2 regions of the Pseudarthrobacter sp. BIM B-2242 genome follow, and region 2 is predicted to be linked to the other one. Evidence: predicted binding sites of a transcription regulator. Region 2 holds the regulator's gene; the other holds the start of a gene.
What was found. The regulator LexA, encoded in region 2, represses DNA repair genes until DNA is damaged. The targets are predictions, from matches to a motif close to TCGAACANNTGTTCGA.

Region 1 (7,572 bases), on a different replicon from region 2:
TGTTGTCTCCAACATGGCCGCCTACCCGACGACCCAGCTGCCCTCGACCACCACCCCCTCCGGCTCCACCCAGACTCCTCTCGCCCTCAAGGCGGCACAGATCAACGGCGCACTTGGCCTGCCGACCAGCCCCGAGGTTTACGGGCTCAAGGACGGCGGCGCCTACCGCATGTACCAGCTCGGTGCCCTCATCTACTCCCCGGCATCCGGTGCCCGCATCTCCTTCGGTGCCATCAGGACCACCTGGGCTTCCCAGGGGTTCGAAGCAGGTCCGCTCGGCTACCCCACGACCGACGAGGTCGGAGGGATCAAAGACGGCGGCGTCTACCAGAACTACCAGGGCGGAGCGATCGTCTGGTCCCCCACCACGGGTGCCCAGATTTCCAGCGGGCCAATCCGCACGAAGTGGCTCGCTGCCAACGTTGAAGCCGGCCCCCTCGGCTACCCCGTCTCGGGTGAGGTCAAGGGCCTGAAGGACGGCGGCTCCTTCCAGAACTACCAGGGCGGCACCATCATGTACTCGCCCGCCACCGGCGCCCGGATCTCCATCGGTGCGATCCGCACCACCTGGGCATCGACAGGGTACGAAAACGGCTCCCTGGGCTACCCCACCTCCGATGAGTACAAGGTCGAAGGCGGCGTCGCCCAGAACTATCAGGGCGGCGTCATCACGCACAACTACTCGTCCGGCAACCGGATCGTTTCCAGTGAGATGGCCGGACCGTACAAGGAGCACGGCGCCTACCTCGGAACCGCGGTTGCCGACAGGGTTGCCATCAGGGACGGCGGTTTCTACCAGAACTTCATCCGCGGATCGATCCTCTGGTCGCCCGCCACAGGAGCCCAGATCTCCATCGGTGGCATCCGCAGCATCTGGGCCAGCGTCGGCTACGAGAACGGCGTCCTCGGCTACCCGACGTCCGGTGAACTCGCGGCCAACGGCGGCGTCTACCAGAACTACCAGCACGGCGTGATCACCTGGCACGGCACCGGCGGCGGCCACTTCGTCTTCGGCGGCATCGGCAGCATGTACAAGAGCGCCGGCGGGGCAACGGGGCGGCTGGGCCTGGCAACCAGCGGCGAGTACCTGACCGGCGGCGGCAACGTCTCCCAGAACTTCCAGGGCGGAACCATCAACTGGGGTCCGAGCGGAAACTGGATCAGCTACAAGTAGGCACCTGCCTGAAAGCACCCCTTCCTGCCAGTGCGGGGAGGGGTGCTTCTGTCTTTCCGGAGACCGGACGCGGGTACGCCGTACACATGGGGCGGTATGAGCATCCACATCCGTGACATCGCCAATGACAACATCACTTCCCTGGCCCCGCAGCTGAGCGGCCTCTACATCCAGACCGGGTCCGTGGACCACAACGGGCGTCTGGTCAGTGGGCACCTGCAGGACGCCAAAGTCATGGAGGACGGCCAGCGGATCGCCATCAAACTCACCCGCTACATGAACGGCAAGCACGTGCTGGACAGTGTCGTGGTGCCCGCAGGCAACGACCCCCTCGGCAACCCCTGGTGCACGGCAGTCCATGTCCGGGCAGACAGCGCACTGCTCGCCCAGCTGGACGCCACTGGCACCACTCCAGTCGCGGCCTAGTTCACCCGCTCCGCCAACCCGCCTGCGATCGCCCCTAACTGGGTCGTCACTGAAGGGGCTCTGGTCTGTGAGTCACGGTAGAGACCCACGCAGAACAGTGCATAAGCTAAGGCACGCCGTACGATTTGTGGCGATACATCTCAACATCATGGGGGATCCTTGAAACAAGCACTGGCAATCGTTGCGTCCGTTGGTCTGCTCGCGACCACCGCAGGGTGTTCCTCGGCGCCGAAGACCATCACCGCCCAGGGAGCCATCACCTCATCCACACCCGCGAGCCTGGGCTACCGCGTTGGTGGCCCGTGTAAGGGCATGGGGAACGACTCGATGCAAAAGGGCAAGGAATACAAGATCACTGCCGAGGGCAAGACCCTCGCAATCGGAGAGCTGGACGAGGGAGTCGGCATCCGGGGCGCCGAAGGTGGCGTTGATTGCCAGTTCAAATTCAGCCAAGAAGTTCCGGCAGGCATGAAGTTCTACACCTTGGACCTCGGTGAGTTCCAGGGTCATAAGGAGTTCAGCGAAGCCGAGATTTCCAAGGGGATCACCGTCGACCGGATTGATCTCGACGGACGCCAGTAGTCAAAGGTTCCTAGCCACTACGCTGAGGTCCAACTTCGCGGACTGGACCCGGTCAGGCCGCCTTCACGACCAGCAGCTCGCCCCATTCGGTGGTGTACCGCGGTGACAGCGCCTGGCGCTTCATCCCCCAGTCCGGGGCCTCGACCATGCCGGCGATGCCCAGCCCAATGGATGAGGTTCCGTAGCGGTCCATGACGGCTCCGAGCAGGGCTCCGATGCGCTTCTCCTCGTGAGCGGTGGCGAATGCGGGCAGCTGCGGGGCGGCGCCGGCCGGTGACAGGTCAGTGAGCATAACCCCGGCCCGGGCGTACGGAACGCCGTCGACCAAGCGGCCTTCCAGCGCCCCTGTGGCGGCCCTGGTGAGGATGACCGGGTCTGCGGTGGGTGCCGAGAGTTTCACGGTCGCAGAGGGGAAGGAAGTGGCCGTCGGGTTGAAGTGGGAGGTGCCGGCGAAGCAGGTCATGAGCTTCGCCTGCTGGCTGTCCTTGGCCAGGCGGATCGCCGCCTGCTGCGCGTAGATGGCCATCACCTCATGCATCCTGGCCGTGGTGGTCACCGGCTTCGAGAAGGACCGGGAGAAGATCAGCTGCTGTTTGGTGGCTATCTCAGTCTCGAGCGGGATGCACGGTACCTCGTTGAGCTCCAGGATGGTCCGCTGCATCAGTACCGAGAACCGCTTCCGCATGGCCACCGGATCCGCGGCCTTCAGGTCGGCGATCGTGAAGATTCCTATGCCGTTGAGCCGTTTGCCGAGCCGGCCGGCGATGCCCCAGATCCCGGTGACCGGCACCCTGGACATAATGTGGTCGCGGTGTGCTGCCGGCAGGGTGTCGTAGCTGCAGACTCCGCCGAGGGCGGGGTTCTGTTTGGCGACCCGGTTCACGAATTTGGCAAGGGTCTTGGTCGGTGCGATGCCCACACAGACCGGCAGCCCCACGTGCCTTGCCACCGCGGATTTGATCTCCCGACCGATGGTCTCCAGCTCCTCCGGGGTACCCCGAAGCAGCCCGAAGGCCTCATCCACTGAGTACACTTCGACCTGGTGGGTGTACCTGCTAATCAGCGCCATTACACGACTGGAAAGATCCCCATAGAGCTCGTAGTTCGAGCTGCGGTGGACCAACCCGGTGCGCTTGGCGTCGGCCGCCAGCTTGAACCAGGGGTCCCCGTTTTCGATGCCCAGGGCCTTGGCTTCGTTGGACCTGGCAACCACGCAACCGTCGTTGTTGCTGAGGACTACGACCGGCCGATTTTCCAGCTTCGGGTCGAAGGCACGCTCGCACGAGACATAGAAGCTGTTGACGTCGATCAGAGCCGTCCGCTCCACCCTCCCGTTGTCCAGGTTCTTCATGGAGCGTACCCACAGTGGACGGACAGTAAACTTTCAGGGTTCAACTACTTTTCACCACCTTGGGGGATTCCTTGAAGAAGCTCGTCGCTATTGTCCTGGCCGCATCCGGCCTGCTCGCCATGACCGGTTGCGGCGCCCCGCAGCTGTCCACGTCGGAGACATGCGTGGAGCTTCGAGCGATCACCAAGGGCATGCCCGATGACCCGTCGGACGAGGAGACCAAGGCCGCCCTGGAGGACATGGAGAAGCTGGCTGGCCGCGCCTCGGACACCCTGAAGGGCGTCATCAAGGACGTGGCCTTCGCGAACCTGGAGCGGATGAAGCCGGTCGAGGAGCAGGACGAAGCCGCGATCGACGAGGCGCAGGAGCGCATTGACGCCAAGTCGGAGACCATGGAAGCAGCCTGCGAGGGCGACCTGTAGGCCTGACCGCTAGACATGGTGCAGGCAGCGGGTGACGACGCCCCAGATGGTCAGCTCGGCCAGCTCCGGGACGACGATGTCGGGGTAGTCGGGGTTCTCGGCTGCGAGCCTGACCTGGTGGTGTCCGAGCCGGAGCCGCTTGATGGTCAGCTCGCCGTCGATGATGGCGACGACGACGTTGCCGTCAGCCGGGGTGAGTGACCGGTCTACGACGAGCTCGTCGCCGTCGGAGATGCCGGCGCCGGTCATGGAGTGTCCTGAGACCCGGACCAGGAAGGTGCTGGTCACGTCCTTGATGAGGTGGGCGTTGAGGTCGACCCGGGTCGTCGCGTAGTCCTGGGCCGGGCTCGGGAAGCCGGCCGGAACCGCGATCGGACTGTAGAGGGGGCCGGCCAGGGCTGATTCCAGGACGTCCAGGACGGAGACAACGACGGTACTCATCAGCCACTCCTTTCGAAACTATGTTCTCCACAGGTTTGTCCACATGTGAACATCTCTTCGAATTAAAACTATACGCGGAAGCATGCGTAGAAGCTCCCGCGGGAGCCTTCCGATGACGGAGGTCACCCGTTCCGCACACATTCCCGCCATGACTCAACAACTCACGGTCGGGCAGCTCATCGCCGCCCTTGAAGCCATTCCGGGGAACCCCCTGGTGATCATCGCCGGCTTCGGCGCAGCAGACGCACCGGGCGACCTCTACCGGCACCGGTCCCACATCAACGACGTCGGCATCGAAGTGGTCTACAACCGGATGAACTGGAAGACCGTGGAGCGGTTCACTGCGATCCTGCGCATGCATGCCTCGCAGCCGGTCACCATGTGCAACCCGAACCCGGCCACCCTGGATTCACTGGCGTGGATCCTTCCGCGCGAATCCCCCAGGCCTACGTTCTGGGCGGTGACCGGTGTCCGCTCCTTCTCCGGCCATGCCGTCATCGAAGCCGAGGACGTCGCACCGGTCCAGGGACCTTCCCTCCAGCGAATCAGCGACGAAGAGGTACTGCGCCGCAGCCTCCAACTCGCTCACCCCGGAGAGTCAGCCGATCTGGACCCGCAGACGAAGGCGAACCAGCGGCTGATCCGAAACCTGCCCACAGGCAGGGACAGGACGAGGCTCGAGCTGGAGTCCGCACGGGCCGAGATCCGGAGGTTGCAGGGTGAAATCCCGCTGCTCGAAGCGCAGGCGGCCAGCCTCGACTATCTGCTCGGCATCACGAACACCGCCCCGGAGCCGCTTCCCCGGTAGGGCAGTGCGCGCCCCGGCCGGTGACAGCGGCAGGGTTTCCCGTACACATGGTGGCCATGCTTATCGCCGATCTTCTCTACATGTACGGGCTCTGGCTATTCGCCACCGCCCTGTTCGTCTGGCTGGCCACCATCCTGTACCGGCTCTCCCGGAACACCTTCGGCCCGGTCCCGGAAGCCCCTGCCAGGCCGACGGCAGCAGCCGTTGTGAACCTGCCGCCGCAGCCCACCCGCAAGCCGCGCGTTCCCCTGACCCGCGCTGCGTAGCCGGTGAGTGCGGCCGGGATCTCCGTACACATAGGGCCCATGACAACGACCCTGACCCGTCCCCGCCGCCCTCAAGCCTTGCCCCTGACCGTTGAGACCACCCAGGTCTGGGGTGCGCTCCTGTCCTCCTACTCCGAGGACACCGGCTCCATCTCCGTCTGGTCCACCGAGGACGGCGCGCTCCGCTATGCCGAGCGAGTCCTTGACGCCCAGCCCGGGATCGAATTCGAGCTGATGACCTGCACAGGCAATGGCCCCTGGCGCTCTGTCGCCGACGGACTGGGTATCCGCGAAACGATCGCCCGCCGCTGGTCAGCATGAAACGGAACGCCGTCGGCATCGCCCTGCTTTTCGTGACCGTGCTGACCGGATGTGCCGGACCAGTCGGGGCCTCCCAGGAGCCGGCCACTCCCCCAGCAGAAGAAGCCAGCATCCCTCTGAGGGACGACGTCACTGCGTACATCACCAAGGAACGGGTCGAGGGCACCGAACTGCTCTGCCGCACCCAGGGCAACTACGGCTCCACCTCCTGCAACTGGGAGCTATGGAACAAGACCCGGGAGGTCCAGAAGTGAGCGGAACCGACCGGGACCGCCGCGGCCGGCCGCACTCGAACAAGCTCTGCCCCGAGTCCGCCAACGGCGGCTGCATCTACTGCCGCACCGGGGACCAGAAGCCATCACTCCGGCGCCGCGCCCGCCGCGCCGGGAAGCGACTCACCCGCTCAGAGGACCGCAGTTGACCTACGACAAACTGCTGGTCGCCACCAGCCCCGCCTGGGTGGCCGAAGACCTGCGGGCCGCCGGCACCATCGAGGTCGGACACACCATCGGCCTGGACGCCCCGGCACTGGATGGAAGCACCGCGCTCTGGTGCTCCTGGACCTGGGCAATGCGCCTGGCCAGGACCGGAATCCAGCACCCCTTCCTCTCCCCCGGACCCGACTGGCTGACCCGGGTCCCGGAAGAGTTCCTGCGCCGGAAGGTGTGGGCCGGCCGCGTGGGCGACATGCCGTACCAGGGCATCGAGCCGACGTTCTACAAGCTGGCTGAGCACAAGCACTCGGGCATCCCGGCAGGGCTTCACATCGGCCGCGGACACTTTCAGCGCCTGGTCGGCAGAACGTTCGACTTCGCCCCCGACTACCAGGACCTGCACTATGTCGGCTCCGAACGGATGGCCTACGCCCGGGAGTACCGCTGCTTCATCACCCACGGGAAGGTCACCGCCTCGTCCTTCTACCTGTCCACCGTCCCGGGCATCCACGGCACCGACGTCACCATCACCTGGGACGCCTTCGAGCCGGACCGCTGCCCTGAATCTTCGGCAGCAGCCGCGTTCGCCGAAGAGGTTGTGGAGGTTATGGGTGCGGACCAGCCGCCCGGCTATGTGCTGGACGTCGGCGAGGACACCCAGGGTAACTGGTCAGTGATCGAGGCCAACGCCGCGTGGAGCAGCAACATCTACCACGCAGCCCCGGCCACCGGTGTCGTCGAATCCATCCTGGCCAGCCAGGAACCAGGCCACCCGGAATGGGACTGGGCGCCGGACACCCTGTTCCTGAACCGTGCCCGGCCTCTGCCTTCGCGGTGAACCGCGCGCCGGCTGTCGGGAAGCTACGGAAAGTGCTCCGCACACATTAACTTTGGAACTGCACGACATACCTGCACGTCAGGAGCGTGCAACCAGCTAGGTTGGGGGCTTCCGCTGGGGCAGCCCCTTCTGTCGAACTCACATTGGGGGACCCTTGAACATTCCGCGCAACAGAGCGCTTGCACTTTCCGGTCTGCTGGCCGTCCTGGCCCTGACGGTCTCGGGCTGCCAGGTGGCGCCGAATCCGAATCCAGTCGGTGCACAGGCGCCAGCACCTACGTCCGCGGCTAAAGTGCCCGCCTCAAGCCTGGATCCGGCGACCGTCGAACTCGGGGAACTCTGGGTCAACAAGCTTGGCAATGACCCGGCACTCGCCACTTCAGCCGCAGAGGTCGGGAACAAGGTTCTCAACATTGTGTTCGACCAGTTCCCGCAGTACACCGTGGGAGGCTTCACCCCGACGCAGGCCGACTTCGACCAGGTTATTGCTGCCGCCAAACCCATTATGA
Region 2 (7,572 bases):
TGGTGGACGTCGATGTGGATGTCACCGGTAGCCTTGACCGTCATGTCAATGAGCGAGTGCTTGCACAGCGCCGTGAGCATGTGGTCGTAGAACGGGACGGAGGTGTCGATGTCCGAGACGCCCGTGCCGTCGAGGTTGATCTCCACGAGCACTGACGATTCACTGGTGGCCCGCTCCATGCGGGCAGTCCGGGACTGGGCAGTGTTCGATCCGGTGAAACTCATGGTCATATGTCCTTTAAGCGCAGGAGTGGTGGGGCGCGCGGGGCGCCGGTACTTCAAGTTTAGGCTGGGAGCTTGGCCTGGCGGGCCAGGATGCCCTTCAGGGAGGTCAGGAACGCTGTGGTCTCCGTCTCAGTTCCCGCCGTGACGCGCAGGTGCCCGGGGATCCCGACGTCCCGGATCAGCACCCCGGCGTCAAGCAACTGCTGCCAGACATCGTGCGGGTTATCGAGCCCTCCGAAGAAGACATAGTTGGAGTCGGAAGCCGCGGGCTTGAGGCCCATGCGGGTCAGCTCCGTGACGATGCGGTCCCGCTGTTCCTTGATGTCGCGGACGTCTGCCATCAGGGCAGTCCGGTGCTGAAGTGCGGCGAGGGCCGTCGCTTGCGTGATGGCGGAGAGGTGGTACGGCAGCCGGACCAGGCGAAGGGAGTCCGTGACCTCGGGCGCGGCTGCCATGTAGCCAAGGCGCGCACCGGCGAGGGCGAAGGCCTTGCTCATGGTGCGGGAAACAATCAGTCGTTCCCGGCCGGGGAGCAGGGTCAGGGCGCTGGGCGTGCCGTCGTGGGCAAACTCGTGGTACGCCTCGTCGACGATGACGATGGTCTGGCTGGCTTCGCCGGCAGCGTAAACCGCTTCCACAACGTCCAGGCCGAGGCCGGTACCCGTGGGGTTGTTGGGCGAACACAGGAAAACGATGTTGGGCTGGAGTTCCTTGACCTGCAAAGCCGCCGATTCGGCACTGAGCCCGTAATCCTCGGCCCGCTTCCCCACGATGTACTCGGTGTCGGTGCCGCTGGCCAGCAGCGGGTACATGGAATACGTGGGCGGGAAACCCAGGGCCTTGCGGCCGGGACCGCCAAACGCCTGCAGGATCTGCTGGAGTACCTCGTTTGATCCGTTCGCTGCCCAGATGTTGGTGGCATCGAGCCCGTGGCCAAGGTATTCGGCCAGCGCTTCCCGGAGATCGGTGAACTCACGGTCCGGGTAGCGGTTGAGACCTGCCGCCGCTTCCGCGACGGCCGCGCTGATGGCGGCCTGCACATCCGCCGGGACGCCGTGGGTATTTTCATTGACGTTCAGCAGGATGGGGACATCCAGCTGCGGAGCACCGTACGGGGTCAGCCCGCGGAGGTTGGTCCGGAGGGGAAGTCGGTTCAGGCGCTCTAGCTGGTCATTCACCTGAACAGTTTAGTTCCGAACGGTACGCCCGGAAAATGTGACGGCATCCGCCGGCTGCGGCAGGGACCTCCGGCAGACCTTCTGTGGTGCTGCGCCTACTGAGTGGGGACGAAGAGCTGCTGGCCCGGCACCACGCCGCCGGCAGTGAGGTTGTTCAGCTGCACGATGTCCGCGATGACGTCGCGCGGATCACGCCCGGGTGCAGCAGCGCCCGCGATGGCCCACAGCGACTGCCCTGCCTGGACTGTCACCGTCACCGTAGGGGTGACGGAGAGGCCGGCGGCGGAATCGGCCGCCTTCGCCGGAGAGGTGAGGAACCCGGCCAGCGAGAGCAGGAGCGCAGCAAGAACCACCAGCGGGATGCCAATGAGCACGATGCGGCCACGGCGGGTGAGCCGGAGAGGCGGCAGGGATTCTTTCCGCTGCACGGACGTAGCGGATGTCAGGGACGGACCGTTCCGGCGCGCGCTCCGGGCGTTCGGTGCCACGGGGTCGGGCGCCTGCGCCGACTCGAGCCGCGAGGTGAGGTGCTGGACTGAAACGAACTGCGGACGGGTGTCCTGCGAAGCAGATATAGCTGACATGAGATGAGCCCTCCTGGACCATACTGTGCTGCCCGGTGCGCCCTGTACGTTGCTGCCTGTTCCGGCCTTGGCCGGCTAAGGACTCGGATATTCGAATCCGAAAGCAACTAATAGAACACATGTTCGAACTTTGCTTCTCCATTTTTAGCACTTATGAACGAATATTGTCGAGACTCGCTAGAACAAATGTTTGAAAAAGCAATGTGGCTGGCCTACGTTTGGATCAAAGAACAACCACTTCTGTAGTTGATCAGCAGGGTCTGACAATCAATCAGCCCGGGCGTTCGAAGGCACCAGCGGCCAGGGCGGAACCGGGGAACCGAAAGGCATTGGCGAACATGGCAGCACCAGCCGCGGAGGGCAAGGCGACGCCGCAGGGCCGCCCGTCCCAAAGGACCCCCAAGGGGCTCACCGCCCGCCAGAAGAAGATCCTGGAGACCATCCAGCGCTCAGTCAATGACAACGGCTATCCACCGTCCATGCGGGAAATTGGCGACACCGTGGGGCTGGCAAGCCTTTCCAGCGTCACGCACCAGCTTTCCCAGCTCGAAAAGTTGGGCTACCTCCGCCGCGACCCTAAGCGGCCGCGCGCCATGGAAGTCCTCATGCCCCTAACACTTGACGGCGGCTCGGCCAAAACCGGCGGCTCAGCCAACCCGGCAGTACTGCACGGCATCGGTGGAACGGTCACAGACCTCCCCACCGCCATGGACACCGCCATGGTGCCGCTGGTGGGCCGGATCGCGGCGGGTGGACCGATCCTCGCCGATCAGGTGGTTGAAGACGTTATGCCACTCCCCCGCCAGCTCGTCGGGCAGGGCGAGCTGTTTATGCTCCGTGTTGCCGGCGACTCCATGGTGGATGCTGCCATCTGCGACGGCGACTGGGTTGTGGTGCGCCGGCAGGCAGACGCCGCCAACGGGGACATCGTTGCAGCCCTGCTGGATGACGAAGCCACCGTGAAGACGTTCCGGCAGCGGGATGGCCACACGTGGCTGCTGCCGCAGAACACCCGGTACGAGCCGATCCTGGGCGACCATGCCACCATCATGGGCAAGGTCGTGTCGGTCCTCCGGTCGCTGTAGAACCCGGCCGCGTGGTGGGTTTGTGGCAGGGCCCGGACGATGTCGTCCGGGCCCTGCCACAACGGGGTCAGGCGCCTTTTCCGGCCAGCCTTTCGAGTGCCGCAAACGCTGTCTTGCGGTCAGTCGTCGGCCAGAACGGCGGCAACGCTGCGCGGAGGAAGCCGGCATAGCGCTCCGTGGCCAGCCGTGAATCGAGGACAGCCACCACGCCTCTGTCCCCCGTCGAGCGGATCAGCCGCCCTGCACCCTGGGCCAGGCGGATGGCCGCGTGCGTGGCGGACACGGCCATGAAGCCGTTTCCACCGGCCTGGGCAACGGCGCGGGAGCGGGCAGTCATCAGCGGATCATCCGGCCGCGGGAACGGAATGCGGTCGATCACCACCAGCCGGCAGGACCCGCCGGGAACATCGACCCCCTGCCACAGGGACATGGTGCCGAACAGGCAGGTGTCGGGCTCGTCAGCGAATTGCTTGACGAGCGCGGTCATGGTCGAGTCGCCCTGGCAGAGGATGCTGAGCCCCAGCCGTGGCCGCATCGCCTCGGCAGCTTCTTCGGCTGCACGGCGTGAGGAAAAGAGACACAGCGCGCCTCCCCCTGACGCCCGGATCAGCGCCTCCAGTTCGTCCAGGGATTCGGGTGACACACCGCGCCCCGGCTTGGGCAGATGCCCGGCCACGTAGAGGATTCCCTGCTTCGGATAGTCGAATGGCGAGCCGACGTCGATACCGGTCCAGCTCGGCGCGCCCTCCCCTACCAGCCCCAGGCCGCCGGCAGCAGGTTCGAACGCCGAGCCGATGGCCAGGGTTGCCGAGGTCAGGACCACGGTGTGGCCGGCGAAGAGCCCTTCACGCAATTTGCCGGCGACGCTGAGCGGCGCGATGTTGATCAACGCCGGAGCTGTCTCGTCAGGCTGCGAGTAGCCCTGCTGCGGGTCGAAGGAACTGGCGCGGGAAAACCACACGACTTCGCGGTTCTCGCGGGCCACGATGAGCCGTTCACACAGTTCCAGGATCAGCATCAGCCGCGAGCGGGCGAGCTGCCGTCCGCCGTCGGCCGTTTGGCTGCCGTCACCCTTGGAGTCTGACAGGGCAGCCCTGCAGGCTTCCCGCAGCTGGTCCACGCAGTCGAGCTGTTCGTCATTGAGCCCGTTGGGCAGGAGCCCGTTCGGGACTCCTGCCAGTGCGAGTTCGAGGTTGGCGGCGGCTGAATTGAGGGCGTCAACGGTAATGGCGGTGTGTTTCCTCGCCCCGGATGCCGCGGCGAGGATCATCGCTACGGAGAGCTGGCCGGAAACGGCACCGGTGACCCGGTCCTGGAGTTCGTGGGCCTCATCCACCACCACAACGTCGTATTCGGGCAGGACGGCCAGGCCTTCGAACGCGCTGACGGCCAGCATGGCGTGGTTGGTGACCACAACGTCGGCCTCGGCCGCGTCATGGCGTGCCAGTTCACTGAAGCATTCGGCGGCCATGGGGCACTTCTGCGCGCCGAGGCATTCCATCGAGGTGACGGAAACCTGCCGCCAAGCGCGGTCCGTGACGCCGGGAAGGAGTTCGTCGCGGTCCCCCGTAGCCGTTTTTTCCGCCCACTCGCGCAGGCGCACTACTTCCTTCCCCAGTTGCGACGACGGCCCTCCCATGGCAGCGGCGAAGTGCGGAACGCTGGTGTCCTCGCCCAGAGAGAACAGCTGGCCCTCCGCGGGCTCTTCTGACGGGAACCCGCCTTCGAGCTTGTGCCGGCACACGTAGTTGGAACGGCCCTTGACCAGGGCCACCTTGACGGGGCGGTCCAGGGCAGGAGTGATGGTCTTCAGCAGCCGGGGAAGGTCCCGGCCCACAATCTGGGTCTGAAGAGCAAGCGTTGCCGTGGAAACAAGCGTTGGCTTATCGCTCACCAGCGAGTGGGCAATCAGCGGAATGAGGTACGCAAGGGACTTGCCCGTGCCGGTACCGGCCTGGACAAGGAGGTGGTCCCCGGTTTCGATGGCTTTTGTTACTTGCCGGGCCATCTCATGCTGGCCGGCGCGGCTTTGGCCGCCCATCCCCTCGACGGCCCGGTCGAGCAATTCGATGACGAACTGCTCGCCGGCCGCCTCGGAGATCTCCCCTGCCACCAAATCAGTCATTACTGACGAAGGATTCCAGTTCAGCCGCGAGGCCCTCCCGGACCATCACCACCGCCCGGGTACCGTCCTCGCCATGATCCAGGCTGATGATCTCGGCGTCGGTCTCATGCAGTTTGCTGATGAGGTCGCCACGGTCGTAGGGGATGAGAAGCTCCAGTTTGACGCCGGGCCGCGGAATCCCGTCGCTGATGGCCTTGAGCAGCTCGGCGATCCCCTGGCCGGTCCGGGCCGATACCACCACGTGGCGTGGCTCGCGCTGCTTGAGGCGCTCCACCACAAACGGATCTGCGGCGTCAGCCTTGTTGAGCACGATGATCTCGGGGACTTTGCGGGCGTCCACCTCGCTGAAGACCTTGCGGACAGCGGCGATCTGGCCCTCGGGGTCCGGGTGGGAGGCGTCCACCACGTGGAGGATCAGGTCAGCGTCCGCCACCTCCTCCAGAGTTGAACGGAAAGCTTCCACCAGCTGGGTGGGCAGCGACCGCACGAAACCCACGGTATCGGCCAGCGTGTAGCCGAGGCCGTCTGAGGTCTCGGCCTTGCGCACGGTGGGATCCAGGGTGGCGAAGAGCGCGTTCTCCACCAGCACACCGGCGTCGGTGAGCCTGTTCAGCAGGGAGGACTTACCGGCGTTGGTGTATCCGGCGATCGCCACCGAGGGAACTGAATTACGACGGCGGTTGGCCCGTTTCGTTTCCCGTGCCGGCTTCATCGCGGCGATCTCCCGCCGGAGCTTGGCCATGCGGGTGCGGATCCGGCGGCGGTCCAGTTCGATCTTCGTCTCACCGGGCCCGCGCGAACCCATGCCTGCACCGGCACCACCCACTTGGCCACCGGCCTGGCGGGACATCGACTCACCCCAGCCACGCAGGCGTGGCAGGAGGTATTCGAGCTGTGCCAGTTCCACCTGGGCCTTGCCCTCGCGGCTCTTGGCGTGCTGGGCAAAGATGTCAAGGATCAGGGCCGTCCGGTCGATGACCTTGACCTTGACGATGTCCTCGAGTGCACGGCGCTGGGACGGTGCCAGTTCGGCATCAACCACTACGGTGTCCGCGCCCGTGGCCATCACAATTTCCTTGAGTTCGAGGGCCTTTCCGGAGCCCAGGAACGTGCCGGGGTCAGGTTTGGCACGGCGCTGCACCATGCCGTCGAGGACCTCCGAACCAGCAGTCTCGGCGAGGGCGGCAAGTTCGCGCAGGGAGTTTTCGGCGTCTGCCAGTGTGCCTTCGGACCACAGCCCGGCGAGGACAACGCGTTCGAGCCGCAACTGACGGTATTCGACTTCAGTGACGTCTTCGAGTTCCGTGGACAGGCCTGCCACGCGGCGCAGCGCCCGGCGTTCCTCCAGGTCCTGCTGGTCGCCGTCGTAGCTTGTGTGTTCATCGTCCTGGCCGGAAATGGCCTGGGCCCTGCCAAACACGGCCCGGTCGCCGTCTGCGGCGGTGACGTTCCTGGCCGGGACGTCTTTGGCGAGAATCCGGTCGATGACAGCCTGGATTTCCTCGGGACTCATGTCCTGGGCTGCTGGATCGGAACCGGTGTTGGGCTGACTGGTCATGTTCTCCTTTGAAGATTCGGCATTTTCAGAATAGTGCGGATTGGCGGTGGGTGGTGAAGTATTCGCGCTGGGCTGACGGCTTGCGGTCATCCTGGCCTCCTGGTCTGTTCTTCGCGCCGGCCAAAGCGTGGCGCACAGGGTGGGTGGCATCGCGGCTGAACGGGGCGGCGTGCTCCGGATCACTGGATGCGTGAAGTCGGGGGTGGCGCAGGCAGTCTCGGGCAGGGACCGGCACGGGGCTGATCACTCGAGTCTGGCCCTGCGGCAGGACGGGCCCGGGGGCCTCTCCTGTGGCGCACATGCGGAAGGCTGGAGCCTGCATCGCTGTGGGGCACGGTTTCGGGGACGGGCGGCTTGTAAAAAGCGGGCCCGCGCCGGCTACTCGAAGATCAAGAACATGGGTTCCAGATTAGCAGAACCGCGGGGTGCCGCTTTCCAGCGCCGGTGCAGCCCGTTTCGCTTTGTCCGCGGCAGCCAACTAATCTGGCCAGTTATGGAGTCCGCACACTATTTCAGCGCATCACCGGCCGGGCCTTTCACCCGCAAGCCCCTCACGGTGGAACTGGCCGGCGAGACCCGTACCCTGCAGACCTCCGCGGGGATCTTCAGCCCCGATGGCATCGACAAGGGAACAGCGGTCCTGCTGGCGGAAGTCCCCGCTCCTTCGCCCTCCGGGAACCTTCTGGACATCGGCTGCGGGTGGGGGCCCATCGCACTGACCCTCGCCCTGCGTGCACCCAAGGCAAGGGTCTACGCCGTGGACGTCAACGAACGCTGCATCACGCTGACCAACGAGAACGCGGCATTGCTTGGCCTGG

Region 1: IDT60_RS20710 (LexA family transcriptional regulator) is a predicted target of LexA. The motif match lies at 4,442-4,457, and genes of this name have one in related genera.

What each region holds. Positions count from the first base shown of each region.
Region 1 is NZ_CP061722.1:83,636-91,207, forward strand. It holds gene IDT60_RS20685 (CAP domain-containing protein) at 1-1,174, shown strand, start outside; gene IDT60_RS20690 (hypothetical protein) at 1,271-1,600, shown strand; gene IDT60_RS20695 (hypothetical protein) at 1,760-2,182, shown strand; gene IDT60_RS20700 (Y-family DNA polymerase) at 2,235-3,533, opposite strand; gene IDT60_RS20705 (hypothetical protein) at 3,605-3,955, shown strand; gene IDT60_RS20710 (LexA family transcriptional regulator) at 3,965-4,396, opposite strand; gene IDT60_RS20715 (hypothetical protein) at 4,545-5,204, shown strand; gene IDT60_RS20720 (hypothetical protein) at 5,261-5,470, shown strand; gene IDT60_RS20725 (hypothetical protein) at 5,510-5,791, shown strand; gene IDT60_RS20730 (hypothetical protein) at 5,788-6,045, shown strand; gene IDT60_RS20735 (hypothetical protein) at 6,042-6,212, shown strand; gene IDT60_RS20740 (ATP-grasp domain-containing protein) at 6,209-7,063, shown strand; gene IDT60_RS20745 (hypothetical protein) at 7,356-7,572, shown strand, end outside.
Region 2 is NZ_CP061721.1:1,477,985-1,485,556, reverse strand. It holds gene hisB (imidazoleglycerol-phosphate dehydratase HisB) at 1-224, opposite strand, end outside; gene IDT60_RS06835 (histidinol-phosphate transaminase) at 284-1,402, opposite strand; gene IDT60_RS06830 (LysM peptidoglycan-binding domain-containing protein) at 1,498-1,848, opposite strand; gene lexA (transcriptional repressor LexA) at 2,325-3,071, shown strand; gene IDT60_RS06820 (ATP-dependent DNA helicase) at 3,139-5,196, opposite strand; gene hflX (GTPase HflX) at 5,189-6,754, opposite strand; gene IDT60_RS06810 (class I SAM-dependent methyltransferase) at 7,248-7,572, shown strand, end outside.